DNA from 4 places in the Buttiauxella ferragutiae genome. Region 2 is predicted to be linked to each of the others. Evidence: predicted binding sites of a transcription regulator. Region 2 holds the regulator's gene; each other region holds the start of a gene.

Region 1 (3,216 bases), 150 kb from region 2:
GATTGGTATGCAGTACCGTGCCCGTCAGGTTAAACACCGGCTGCAATGCGCTGCGCAGGCCCGATTCAAGACGTGCCTGCACTTGTGCTGCCCAATCGTCATTCCAGTCAGGCAGTTGTTCCTGAGTGCGGATATGTTCGCGCGCGGTTTCCAGCATCGTTCGTAAGGTATTAACCACCTGAGAGTGGCCAAAATTGCGCAGTACCTCGCAAAATGAGGCATCACGTAACAGTTTGTCGATGGCAGGAAGTTGGCTGTACAAGGTGCGATGGGTAGTCATAACAAGCCGCAGAGTGGTGAAATTTCGCATTAGTTTACAGGGGGAGTTGGCCCCCTGTCATGGCGGGAGATCATGCTGTTGGCGGTTCTGTCCTGGCAAAACTTTCCCGTTCGAAAAGTTTCTCGACCAGTTTCACCAGATGTGGCCGCTCTACACACCAGCCTGGGGAAACGCGGCGGAAATTGAGATATCCCACTGCACATGCCACCGCAATGGTTGCCACACACAGGTTTTCGGCATTCAGTTTTTTATCTGCGGCGTATTGTTCGAGCAGCGTCAGGCCACGGCTAATTTTTTCCCGTTGGCGGAGCAGTTCGACTTCAGATTGCTGTTCGATTGGGCGCTGGCGTTCGCGTACTGAAACCAGAGCGGCATCCATGATGCCATCGGCAAGGGCCTCCATTTGGCGCATTTGTAATGCGGCTTGAGGCTCACGCGGGATAAGAGTTGGGGCAATATTCAACAGCTCGAGGTATTCCGCAATCACCGGGGAGTCGAACCAGTATTCGCCCTCGTCGGTGACCAGCGCAGGCACTTTGCCCAGCGGATTGTAATGGGGCGTGGTGCTTTCGGATGTCCACGGGTTGTCGTTTACGAATTCAAAAGTGATGCCTTTTTCCAGCAGTATCACCGATATTTTGCGCACATACGGGCTGGTGTAATTACCGATAAGTTTCATTACATCGTCCATTTTTAATCGACAAACGGTAAGTATGGATCAGGATGCATGAAAAAGTAGTGAAGAGTCGCCTGCCGCTGCGCTGTAATTTTATAACAAAATGAAATGACCGCTTTCGCGATGACTGCCCTGGAGAGCAGTAGGAAAATTTCGATGAAGATATTTTGTGATTAATGTCACATATAAATAACAAAGTGATAATCGAGAAATGTGATTTTAATCACACACATGGGTCAATTCAGCGCAAAAAATAGCTGCTGTGTTTTTTTTACACATCAATTATGTGATCAAGATCTCCTGATTATGCTTCGTTACACCCAGTGATGAGTGATCTGCATCACATAAAATCCCGTGTACTGGACAGCTTAACGATTCAGTGCCAGATTCGCCTCACTTAGAGCATCTGGCAGCACTGCTTGCCACCACATTAACAATAAACCTCGGGCTGCTTTTTCAGCACGTGAACACAATAAGGGGTGTGCGTATGTCATCCGATATCAAGATCAGAGTGCAAAGCTTTGGTCGTTTCCTGAGTAACATGGTAATGCCAAACATCGGCGCATTTATCGCCTGGGGTATTATCACGGCGTTATTTATTCCAACTGGTTGGTTGCCAAGCGAGACACTGGCGAAACTGGTTGGCCCGATGATTACTTACCTGCTGCCGTTGCTCATCGGTTTTACCGGTGGTCGCTTAATCGGTGGCGACCGTGGTGGTGTGGTCGGTGCGATCACCACTATGGGTGTTATCGTCGGTGCGGATATGCCGATGTTCCTCGGTGCAATGATTGCCGGTCCTCTGGGTGGTTGGGCAATTAAACATTTTGACGCATGGGTTGATGGCAAGATCAAATCCGGCTTTGAAATGCTGGTGAACAACTTCTCCGCTGGCATCATCGGTATGATTCTGGCGATTCTGGCGTTCATGGGTATCGGCCCTGCGGTTGAAGTCCTGTCCAAAATTCTGGCGGCGGGCGTTAACTTCATGGTTGTCCATGACATGCTGCCGCTGGCGTCTATCTTCGTAGAACCTGCGAAAATCCTGTTCCTGAACAACGCAATCAACCACGGTATCTTCTCGCCGCTGGGTATTCAGCAGTCCCACGAGCTGGGCAAATCAATCTTCTTCCTGATTGAAGCAAACCCTGGCCCTGGTATGGGCGTGCTGATGGCGTACATGTTCTTCGGTCGCGGTAATGCTAAGCAGTCTGCGGGCGGCGCGGCAATCATCCACTTCCTGGGCGGTATCCACGAAATTTACTTCCCATATGTGCTGATGAACCCACGTCTGATCCTCGCCGTTATTCTCGGCGGTATGACTGGCGTGTTTACGCTGACTATTCTGAACGGCGGCCTGGTTTCTCCGGCATCTCCGGGTTCAATACTCGCGATTCTGGCGATGACGCCAAAAGGTGCTTACTTCGCTAACATCGCGGCAATCGTTGCGGCAACAGCCGTGTCCTTCGTGGTTTCTGCCATCTTGCTGAAAACAAGCAAGGTTAAAGAAGAAGACGACATCGAAGCAGCGGCTCGCCGTGTGGAAGAGATGAAAGCTGAATCCAAAGGTGGCGCTACGCCACTGGCGGTCGGTGCTGGTCTGTCTAACGACCTCAGCCACGTACGTAAAATCATCGTAGCGTGCGATGCAGGCATGGGTTCAAGTGCGATGGGTGCGGGTGTGCTGCGTAAGAAAGTCAGCGATGCGGGCCTGAAAAATATCTCCGTGACTAACTGTGCAATCAACAGTTTGCCGGATGACGTTGACCTGGTGATTACGCACCGTGACCTGACCGAACGTGCGATGCGCCAGGTTCCACAGGCACAGCATATTTCCCTGACTAACTTCCTCGACAGCAGCCTGTACTCCAACCTGACCGAGCGTCTGGTGGCCTCTCATAACCTGAGCGAGAAAGAAGTTAAGGTGATGAGCAGCCTGGAAGACAGCTTTGTGCCAAGCGAAGAAGGGTTGTTCCGCCTTGGTGCCGGTAACGTGTTCCTTGGCCTGACTGCGACAACCAAAGAAGAAGCGATTCGCTTTGCCGGTGAGCAACTGGTGAACGGCGGTTACGTACAGCCTGAATATGTTGATGCGATGTTTGAACGCGAAAAACTGACCCCAACTTATCTGGGCGAAGGCATTGCCGTTCCACACGGTACGGTTGAAGCGAAAGACCGCGTCCTGAAAACCGGCGTTGTGTTCTGCCAGTATCCGCATGGTGTTCACTTCGGTGAAGAACCTGATGATATTGCCCGCCTG
Region 2 (3,216 bases):
TTTATCGAGTACGGAAAAACCGGGCAAGGTAAATCGCGTAAGTATCTTCATACCTATGACGAAGCCGTCCCCTGGAACCAAATTCCTGGGACGTTTACACCGTGGCAATCGCTGCCTGAACCGACCGATGTGTTGTTCTATGAAGGATTGCACGGTGGAGTCGTCACCCCACAGCACGATGTGGCGAATGCCGTCGACTTGCTGGTTGGCGTAGTGCCGATTGTCAACCTGGAATGGATTCAAAAACTGGTGCGTGATACCAGCGAACGTGGGCATTCCCGGGAAGCGGTGATGGATTCAGTGGTGCGCTCAATGGACGACTACATCAATTACATCACGCCACAATTTTCACGCACGCACATTAACTTCCAGCGTGTCCCGACTGTCGATACCTCTAACCCGTTTGCTGCACGCGGAATTCCATCGCTGGATGAAAGTTTTGTGGTGATTCATTTTCGCGGGTTGGATGACATCGATTTCCCGTACTTGCTCGCCATGTTGCAAGGCTCATTCATTTCCCACATCAATACAATAGTGGTACCGGGCGGCAAAATGGGGCTGGCGATGGAATTGATCATGACGCCGTTAGTGAAGCGTCTGGCGGAAGGACGAAATATCAATAATCAGGGCGGCGAGTAACCGCCCTGTTTTGCACACTAGCCTTCAATGACTTCGTAGCTGTGCGTGATATTTACGGCTTTTTCCAGCATCAGTGCAACAGAGCAATACTTCTCAGCAGATAAATCAACCGCGCGGGAAACCGCGTTATCTTTTAGCTCTTTGCCTGTCACGATGAAATGCAGATTGATGTGAGTAAAAAGACGAGGAGCTTCTTCGCGACGCTCAGAGGTCAATTTCACTTCGCAGTCGGTGACGTCGTAGCGGCCTTTTTGCAAAATAGAAACCACGTCTATTGCACTGCAACCCCCGGCAGCCATCAGTACCATTTCCATCGGGCTCGGTGCTTTATCGCCAGAATTACCGTCCATCAGAATCTGGTGTCCTGAAGCGGATTCACCAAGGAAAGTTAACCCTTCAACCCATTTCACACGTGCCTGCATGTTGCTTCTCCCATTGAAAAAATTACCTTCCAGAGTACGCGGATGCAGCAAAACTGGCAACGGAAGGCGACCTACGTCATGCTGAAACGAGACAATAGGAGACACCTGCCAAAAGCTATGCTAAAACAATCCGGATGCTACATTGATACATTGACGTAATGCATAGATGCAAAGGACGTCACTAATTACAGGCAGCAAGAATGACTTGCATGCCATCTCCCCAAAGTGGGGAATATTCTAATACTTGCAACGCCAGACAGGATGTTTAGCGTCCTGTCGTTGGTAGCCAGTTATAAACAGAGGATAACCGCGCATGGTGCTTGGCAAACCGCAAACAGACCCGACTCTCGAATGGTTCTTGTCCCATTGCCACATTCATAAGTATCCATCGAAGAGCACACTGATCCACCAGGGTGAAAAAGCAGAGACGCTGTATTACATCGTCAAGGGCTCTGTAGCTGTTCTGATCAAAGATGAAGAGGGCAAGGAAATGATCCTCTCCTATCTGAATCAGGGCGACTTTATTGGTGAGTTAGGGCTGTTCGAAGAAGGCCAGGAACGTAGTGCCTGGGTCCGTGCTAAATCTGCCTGTGAAGTGGCTGAAATTTCCTATAAAAAATTCCGCCAGCTGATCCAGGTAAACCCAGACATTCTGATGCGTCTTTCTTCCCAGATGGCTCGTCGTCTGCAAGTCACTTCTGAGAAAGTCGGTAACCTGGCATTCCTCGATGTGACTGGTCGTATCGCGCAGACACTGTTGAACCTGGCAAAACAGCCTGATGCAATGACTCACCCAGACGGTATGCAGATTAAAATTACCCGTCAGGAAATTGGTCAGATCGTCGGTTGTTCTCGTGAAACTGTCGGTCGTATCTTGAAAATGCTGGAAGATCAGAACCTGATCTCCGCTCACGGCAAAACGATCGTCGTTTACGGCACTCGTTAATTTCCGTTTCAAAAAAGGCGTGTTGCTTTATGGACACGCCTTTTTTTGTCTTTAAAATCCAAACACCTGCAACACAAAGTATGACAAGCATATGTGGAGAAGATTAATCTATCACCCTGAAGTTAACTATGCACTGCGGCAAACGCTGGTGCTGTGCCTTCCTGTGGGGATCGGTTTACTACTGGGGAATTTGCAGTTAGGTCTGCTTTTCTCGTTAGTGCCCGCTTGTTGCAACATTGCTGGTCTGGATACACCCCATAAGCGTTTTTTTAAACGCCTGATTGTTGGCGGCACTCTTTTTGCGACCAGCAGTTTAATCATGCAGCTTTTGCTGCTCTACACCGCGGTCCCATTGCCCATCATTCTTATGGTGATGGCGCTCTTGTTAGGCGTCACCGCTGAAATCAGCGCCCTGCACGCACGTTTGCTTCCGGCATCGCTGATTGCGGCCATCTTTACGCTAAGTATGGCCGGCAATATGCCTATCTGGAAGCCGATGGTGTTATATGTCTCCGGCACGATTTGGTACGGAGTCTTTAACTGGTTTTGGTTCTGGATGTGGCGTGAGCAGCCGCTGCGCGAAACGTTAAGCCTGCTCTATCGCCAATTGGCGGAGTACTGTGAAGCCAAATACGGCATGCTGACACAACATGCTGATCCCGAAACAGCGCTGCCTCCACTGCTGGCTCGCCAGCAAAAAGCCGTAGACCTGATCACCATCTGCTACCAACAGCTGCATATGCTGTCGGCAAATCAGCAGAACGGTTACAAACATTTGTTACGCTCTTTTCAGATAGCGTTAGATTTGCAAGAGCACATCTCCGTCAGTTTGCACCAGCCTGCCGAGGTGCAAAAACTTGTCGCGAAAAGCCATGCAGAAGCGGTTATTCGCTGGAATGCGCAGACCATTGCGGCACGCTTGCGCGTGTTGGCCGATGACATTCTCTACCATCGTTACCCACAGCGTTTTACGATGGAGAAACAAATTGAAGCCCTCGAGAAAATTGCTCGCCAGAATCCGGACAACCCGGTTGGGCAGTTTTGTCATTATCACTTCAGCCGTATCGCCCGCGTGCTGCGCATCCAACGCCCTCTGTACGCCCGTGATTTAATGGAAGACCGGCAGCGCCGTTTACCGCTGTGGGCAGCACTGAAAAGCTATTTGTCGTTGAAATCTGCCGCCCTGCGCAACGCCGCCCGACTAGGCGT
Region 3 (3,216 bases), 2.1 Mb from region 2:
TGAAGATCTTTTTAAGCATTGGGTCAAGTTCACGACCATATACTTTGCAAGAACCTTCAACCATTTTGATGCCACCAAACGGAATAATTGCACGTTTCAGTGGAGCATCAGTCTGCAGGCCAACGATAGTTTCGAGGGACTTGTTGATGTAACCAGCATCATGAGAGGTGATGGTGGAAGCGAGGTCAGTATCGAAGTCAACAGGCGCGTGAGTGCGGTTTTCCTGTTTAACGCCTTCCATGACGTTGTCCCACAATGTGGTAGTTGCTTCAGTAGCACCTGCCAGGAAGGACTCGTCACCCTCGTAAGGGGTGTAGTTTTTCTGAATAAAGTCACGCACGTTGACTTCATTCTGCCAGTCACCTTTGGCAAAACCTTCCCAGGCTGTGGCTAACTTCTCATTAAGCTCGGACATTTAACACCTACCTTCTAATGTGGATTTCTTATTCCCTACACGACGGCTAGCACTTAGTGCTTATCACCACCGCGTAGATAAATTACCCAGTACGTCAACCCAACCAGTACGCCGCCACCGATAATGTTCCCAATAGTCACTGGGATCAGGTTATCTGTGATGAAGTTCAATACGGTCAAGTGAGTGAAATTGTCCGGAGACGACCCAACTGCGGTCCAGAATTCCGGGCTTGCAAAGTTGCGTACTACGATACCCAAAGGGATCAAGAACATGTTTGCGATACTGTGCTCAAAACCACTAGCAACAAACATGGCGACCGGGAGAATCATAGCAAACATCTTGTCCATCAAACTGCGACCCGAGTAGCTCATCCAGACAGCCAGACAGACCATCAGGTTAGCCAAAATACCCAGGCACACAGCTTCAATAAAGGTGTGGTGCATTTTATGGTCTGCGGTTTGAAGCACATTCAGACCCCACGCACCGTTTGCTGTCATGTACATACCTGACAACCAAATCAACACCACGAACATCAAAGCACCGAACAGGTTACCGATGTAAACGTTGACCCAGTTCTTCGCGAGTTGACCCCAGGTGATACGGCCACTGGCTTTAGCAACAACAATCAACACGGTAGAAGTGAAGAGGTCGGCACCGCAGACAACGCACAGGATAAGCCCTAAGGAGAAGCAAGTACCGCCAATCAGCTTCGCAATCCCAAACGGAATGGTCGAAGTACCGGTGGTCGCAGTGATGTAAAAGACAAAGGCAATCGAGATGAACATCCCCGCCGTGATCGCTAAATAAAACGTGGTCAGCGGGTGCTTTGTTGCTTTATAGACGCCAGCGTCTTCGGCGACTTTCGCCATAGCGGCTGGGAGCAATAGATCAAAAGGGTTGTCAGCTTTCACACTAACTCTCTCTTATTTAATTCGGCGACGAGATACTAACAAAGCATTATAGAGTAAAATTTGATATGGATCATATCTCGCCAAGCTTATAGGCCTGATAAAAGCAGGTGTTTACCTGATTTTCAGTTTAAGTTATTGATATTTTTAATAAAAATAAAGTTTAAAATTTATAATGTAATTTGATATTTAGCCTCAACGCTCCTGTGTCGGGGTAATTAGAATGGAGTATTTCTATAATTTGGCAACATTATTTGTAGTTTAATATAATAATATTTCACCAATATTTAACTATTGAGTCACAAATGAAATTATTACGCTGCCAATAAAAACACGGGGCAATAAAAATCGCCCCGTAATATAGCGTAAACATTATGGTTTACGCACCTTTGAGTTTAGTTTTGTTACTTTATTTCCAGAAAGCCGCTTTTGCGCGTTGCAGTTTTTCATACGCCGCTAACAACGCCTGATGGGCAGGGAACGCTTTCAAATCGCTATCTACAGCTTGCAGGCCATAGAATGGCGCTTCACCACTCAGAGCAGCACTTGCCGCTTCTACTGTTTCTGCGCCGTACATACGCACGAAGGCATTCAGATATTGCAGCGGTTGGCGGTCTTCTTCCATCGCCAGTAGCAGCAGGGTTTGCAGGCAGCGATAGTAGTTCGCACGCTCAGGGCTGAAAATAGACGCGTTGAATTCCATCGTCCATTCCGTCCAGATAAGCGCTTGTTCGGTGTCACCGCCAGCCAGTGCCAGCATGGCTTTCAATTCACCAATACGCAGCGTATACCAGCCATTGTCTTTACCTGTCGCCAGACCAAGCAGCTCGCGGACACGGGTGAAATCATCGTGGCCTTCTTCATCTAACTGAGAAATCAGATCGAGATAATCTTGCTTCTCCCACTCACTGCCTGGTAATGACAGAATGGTGTCACGCAAGTGATAGCCCATACTGTTGTTAGCCAGCAGCAGATCTTCGGCAGGATAAATATCGGACATACCAGGAACGATGATGCGGCAAGCGTAAACATCAAGATGCTGGTAGTCAGCGATATAAACTTCCTGGTCTTCTGCATTAAAGATTGCCATCAATGTGGCAAATTCTTCTTCTGTGGTTCCAGAGAAGCTCCAGTCAACAAATGGATAGTCGGCATCTTGCTTGAACATATCCCAGGAGATCAGACCGCTGGAGTCGATAAAGTGAGTTTCGAGATTGGCATGCTCGGCAACTTCTTCGTCATCAAAGGTCGGAGGCGTGAAGACATCCAGATCTTTAAGGCCACGCCCCTGCAGCAGTTCAGTCACGGTACGTTCCAGCGCAACACCAAAATCAGGGTGGGCACCGAACGACGCAAAACACGTGCCGTTTGCTGGGTTGAATAACACCACGCAAATAACCGGATATTTGCCGCCTAATGAACCGTCATACGCGAAGATTGGGAATCCTTCAGCTTCCAGAGTGGCGATTGATTCGACCACGCCAGGATAGCGAGCCAGCACTTCCTGCGGGATTTCCGGCAGGCTAATGCTTTCCGCGATAATGCGATTTTTAATGTAACGCTCAAAAACTTCTGAAAGTCCCTGAACACGGGCTTCGTTTGCGGTGTTCCCTGCAGACATCCCATTAGAAACATACAAGTTCCCGATGATGTTCATCGGAATATAGACGGTTTCTTGATCGGATTGACGGGTAAACGGCAGTGCGCAGATGCCGCGCTCTTCATTGCCGGATTGCAGATCAATCAGCATACCTGCGGTGACTTCGTTCTCAGGATCGTAAAACGCGCGCAAACGATCGTCGAGAATGCCTTCCGGCAGTTGCTCATCTTCAGGAATTGGGAACCACTTCTCGTTTGGATAATGCACAAACGGGCCATTGGCGATGGTTTCAC
Region 4 (3,216 bases), 2.5 Mb from region 2:
CAGTTGGCATTGGGGCTGGACCGCGACTCTGGCGTGGTTTCCGAACTGTTTGACGAGCGCAACGACGCGGTAAAAGCACTGTTGTCGATGGCTATCAAAGCGGCGAAGAAACAAGGTAAATACGTCGGTATCTGTGGGCAAGGCCCGTCTGACCATGAAGATTTTGCGGTGTGGTTGATGGAGGAGGGGATTGATAGTCTTTCTCTGAATCCGGATACCGTGGTGCAAACCTGGTTGAGTCTGGCAGAAGCGAATAAGTAATTCGTTTTCTTTTAAAAAGGCTCCTCATTGTTGAGGAGCCTTTAATATTTGTAGGTCGGATAAGTTGTAGGGTGGCTAAGCGCCAGCGTCATCCACCATTGTCGTCGATTATGTCGGGGGCGCTGCGCTTGCCCGACCTACCAATCGTTTATTACAAGGCTTTTGGCGTCATCACGCCAGTGACTTCACTTTCACTCTGGAACTTGCCGACACGCAGGTCGCTCACAATACTGTTCATTCTATCTTCAGTTAACTTGTAATAACGAATCGAGATAGCGGTAATTAAGTAGAAAATAGCCGGTAACACAGTAAACAGAATCAGTACGCCACGCACGGCCTCGGCTGATTGTTGTTCCACACCCGCCTGATAACCAAACCACGCAAGACCCCAACCGGTTAACGCACCACCAATCGCTACACCCAATTTAATGATGAAGATATTTGCCGCAACGTTCATACCGGTAATACGGCGTTGGGTTTTCCATTCACCATAGTTATTAGCATCGGTAATCATTGACCATTGCAGTGGAGCATTAATACCTTGCAGGATATTAAGCACGATATGCACCAGGAAAGCCGGTATCCAATATTCGGTTGGTAACACCAGGAATAATAACCCGATCACCGCACTAAGCACGTTTACCCATATTGAGGCGCGGATCTTACACATCCAGCTACCCAATTGTTTAGCAAACAGGCTACCAAATACCGCCGCGATAGTCGTTGCCAGCATAAACATCGAAATAATGCCACTGCCTTGATGAAGGATATATTGCACGAAATAGACCAGCAGGCTGCCACGTACCACGACACCACACAACATCGCAAGGTTATAAACCGACAGAATACGCCATTGGTCGTTCTTTAATAAGATTTTCACGTCGCGCAGGATATTCAGGTTTTCTTCTTTGACCGGCGTAATACGTTCACGGGTGGTGGCAAAGCACACCAGGAACATCAGGCAGCCAATCACACCGAAGATCCCCATTGCCCACTGCATGCCAACGGCTCTGTCACCCGGCGAAATAAAATCAGCCAGTGGCAGAATCAACGCTGTACCCATCGCACCACCAATTGGCGCAATGGCAAAACGCCAGGATTGCAGGGACAGGTTTTCTTGTGGATCCGACGTAATCGCCGCACCTAAAGAGCAATAAGGAATATTTATTGCGGTATACATTATTGTCATGAATATATAAGCCAGAACGGCGTAAACAATTTTACCGGTCTGCGAGAAATCAGGTGTTGAATAAACCAGCACACAACTGACGGCGAAAGGAACACAAATAATCAATAACCAGGGGCGGAATCTCCCCCAACGGGTTTTGGTCTGGTCAGCAATCGCACCCATGATAGGATCGGTAATAGCATCCAGTACCCGGACGACTAAAAATAATGTCCCCATTACCGCCGGGGGCAAACCATAAATATTGGTATAAAAATAAGCCAGAATGGCGACCGAAGAATCAAACACGATGTGACTTGCCGCATCACCTAGTCCAAAACCCATTTTTTCTTTGTTGGTAATTTTTTCTGTAAGCACCGACATGTATTCACCTTTATTAAGAGCCGGAATATAGACCTCGCGGATAGCACTAGTTATAAATTGTGAATCTGAGCAGGAGTATTGTAATTTTTCATTTGTGTTTTATGTTTCTTATCAAATGTGACGGGGTTATCTCTTATCGCCTCGGCTTCGTCCTGAAAGCCTCATTTTTCTGGCATATTTTTGAATTACGTCACACTTATGGCTAAAAACCAAAAAACGTAATCTTGCGGGTTATTCTGACAATTGTTTGCCTCTTCAGTCATCACTCATATTGATACTTTCGCAAACCGCTGAACTCGAAAGGGGAACACTATGTCTGCCATTTATAAGCAAGCTCATCGCCCGATTCATGAACGTGTCAGCGATCTGCTTTCACGTATGACTGCCGAAGAAAAATTCGCCCAAATGCACGCGTATTGGCTGATTTTATCCAGCGACGGCCATCACCGTGAACGGACCGATTTAAGCGATGAGTTTGCTGGCGTAACCGAGCAAGCAGCACTTGGCGAGCGTCTGAAACTGGGCGTCGGGCAAATTACCCGCCCGTTAGGCACCCACATTGTCGATGCTAAAGAGGGTGTCCGTGCGGCTAATCGCTTGCAGAAAACCCTGATTGAAGAGACTCGGCTGGGCATTCCGGCCCTGTTTCACGAAGAGTGTTTAGTCGGGTTGCTGTGCAAAGATGCCACGCTGTTCCCGTCATCACTCAACTACGGCTCCACCTGGGATGTTGATCTTATCGAACGTGCGGCGGCAGCGATTGGCGAAGAAGCCCGCTCGACCGGTTGCCATCAGGGACTTGCGCCAGTGCTGGATGTGTCACGCGATGTGCGTTGGGGGCGCACCGAAGAGACATTCGGTGAGGATCCGTGGCTGGTGGGCATGATGGCCACACACTATGTCAAAGGCTTACAGGGCAAAAATCGCGACTTGTTGGCAACGCTAAAACATTACGTCGGCCATTCATTTAGCGAAGGCGCGCGCAACCATGCCCCTGTCCATCTTGGTTTTTGCGAATTAAACGATACCTTCCTGCTGCCGTTCGAAATGGCGGTAAAACTGGCAAATGCGGGCTCGGTGATGCCTGCTTATCACGATATTGATAACCAGCCAGGCCACTCGGATGAATTCTTACTGACCACCGTGTTGCGTGAACAATGGGGCTTTGATGGGCTGATTGTTGCTGATTATGGCGGCGTGAGTTTGCTGCATCAGCATCACGGTATTTCGCACGATGCGGCAGAATCTGCGGCGCTGGCATTTAATGCCGGGCTGGATGTGGAACTACCAAAAGATGACTGCGCGCGCCATCTGGCCCAAGCCGTCGAGCGTGGTTTAATCACCATGGAAAAAGTGGATGAGATTGTCGCTCGCGTGTTGAAAGAGAAATTCCGCCTCGGGTTATT

Evidence for each region. Region 2 encodes CRP, which controls carbon source genes, mostly activating them, when cyclic AMP is high. Its sites were predicted from a motif close to ATGTGANNNNNNTCACAT; they were not measured.
Region 1: the regulator CRP is predicted to act here: its motif matches at 1,285-1,302, upstream of MNO13_RS01035 (PTS mannitol transporter subunit IICBA).
Region 3: the regulator CRP is predicted to act here: its motif matches at 1,385-1,402, upstream of focA (formate transporter FocA).
Region 4: the regulator CRP is predicted to act here: its motif matches at 1,989-2,006, upstream of MNO13_RS14595 (glycoside hydrolase family 3 N-terminal domain-containing protein).

What each region holds. Positions count from the first base shown of each region.
Region 1 is NZ_CP093332.1:240,474-243,689, forward strand. Features, by position in the region: gene selA (L-seryl-tRNA(Sec) selenium transferase) at 1-280, opposite strand, end outside; gene MNO13_RS01030 (glutathione S-transferase) at 351-959, opposite strand; gene MNO13_RS01035 (PTS mannitol transporter subunit IICBA) at 1,444-3,216, shown strand, end outside.
Region 2 is NZ_CP093332.1:389,299-392,514, reverse strand. Features, by position in the region: gene MNO13_RS01700 (phosphoribulokinase) at 1-639, shown strand, start outside; gene MNO13_RS01695 (OsmC family protein) at 657-1,061, opposite strand; gene crp (cAMP-activated global transcriptional regulator CRP) at 1,375-2,007, shown strand; gene MNO13_RS01685 (YccS/YhfK family putative transporter) at 2,099-3,216, shown strand, end outside.
Region 3 is NZ_CP093332.1:3,607,143-3,610,358, reverse strand. Features, by position in the region: gene pflB (formate C-acetyltransferase) at 1-415, opposite strand, end outside; gene focA (formate transporter FocA) at 469-1,326, opposite strand; gene ycaO (30S ribosomal protein S12 methylthiotransferase accessory factor YcaO) at 1,733-3,216, opposite strand, start outside.
Region 4 is NZ_CP093332.1:3,170,621-3,173,836, reverse strand. Features, by position in the region: gene ppsA (phosphoenolpyruvate synthase) at 1-261, shown strand, start outside; gene MNO13_RS14600 (glycoside-pentoside-hexuronide (GPH):cation symporter) at 413-1,810, opposite strand; gene MNO13_RS14595 (glycoside hydrolase family 3 N-terminal domain-containing protein) at 2,123-3,216, shown strand, end outside.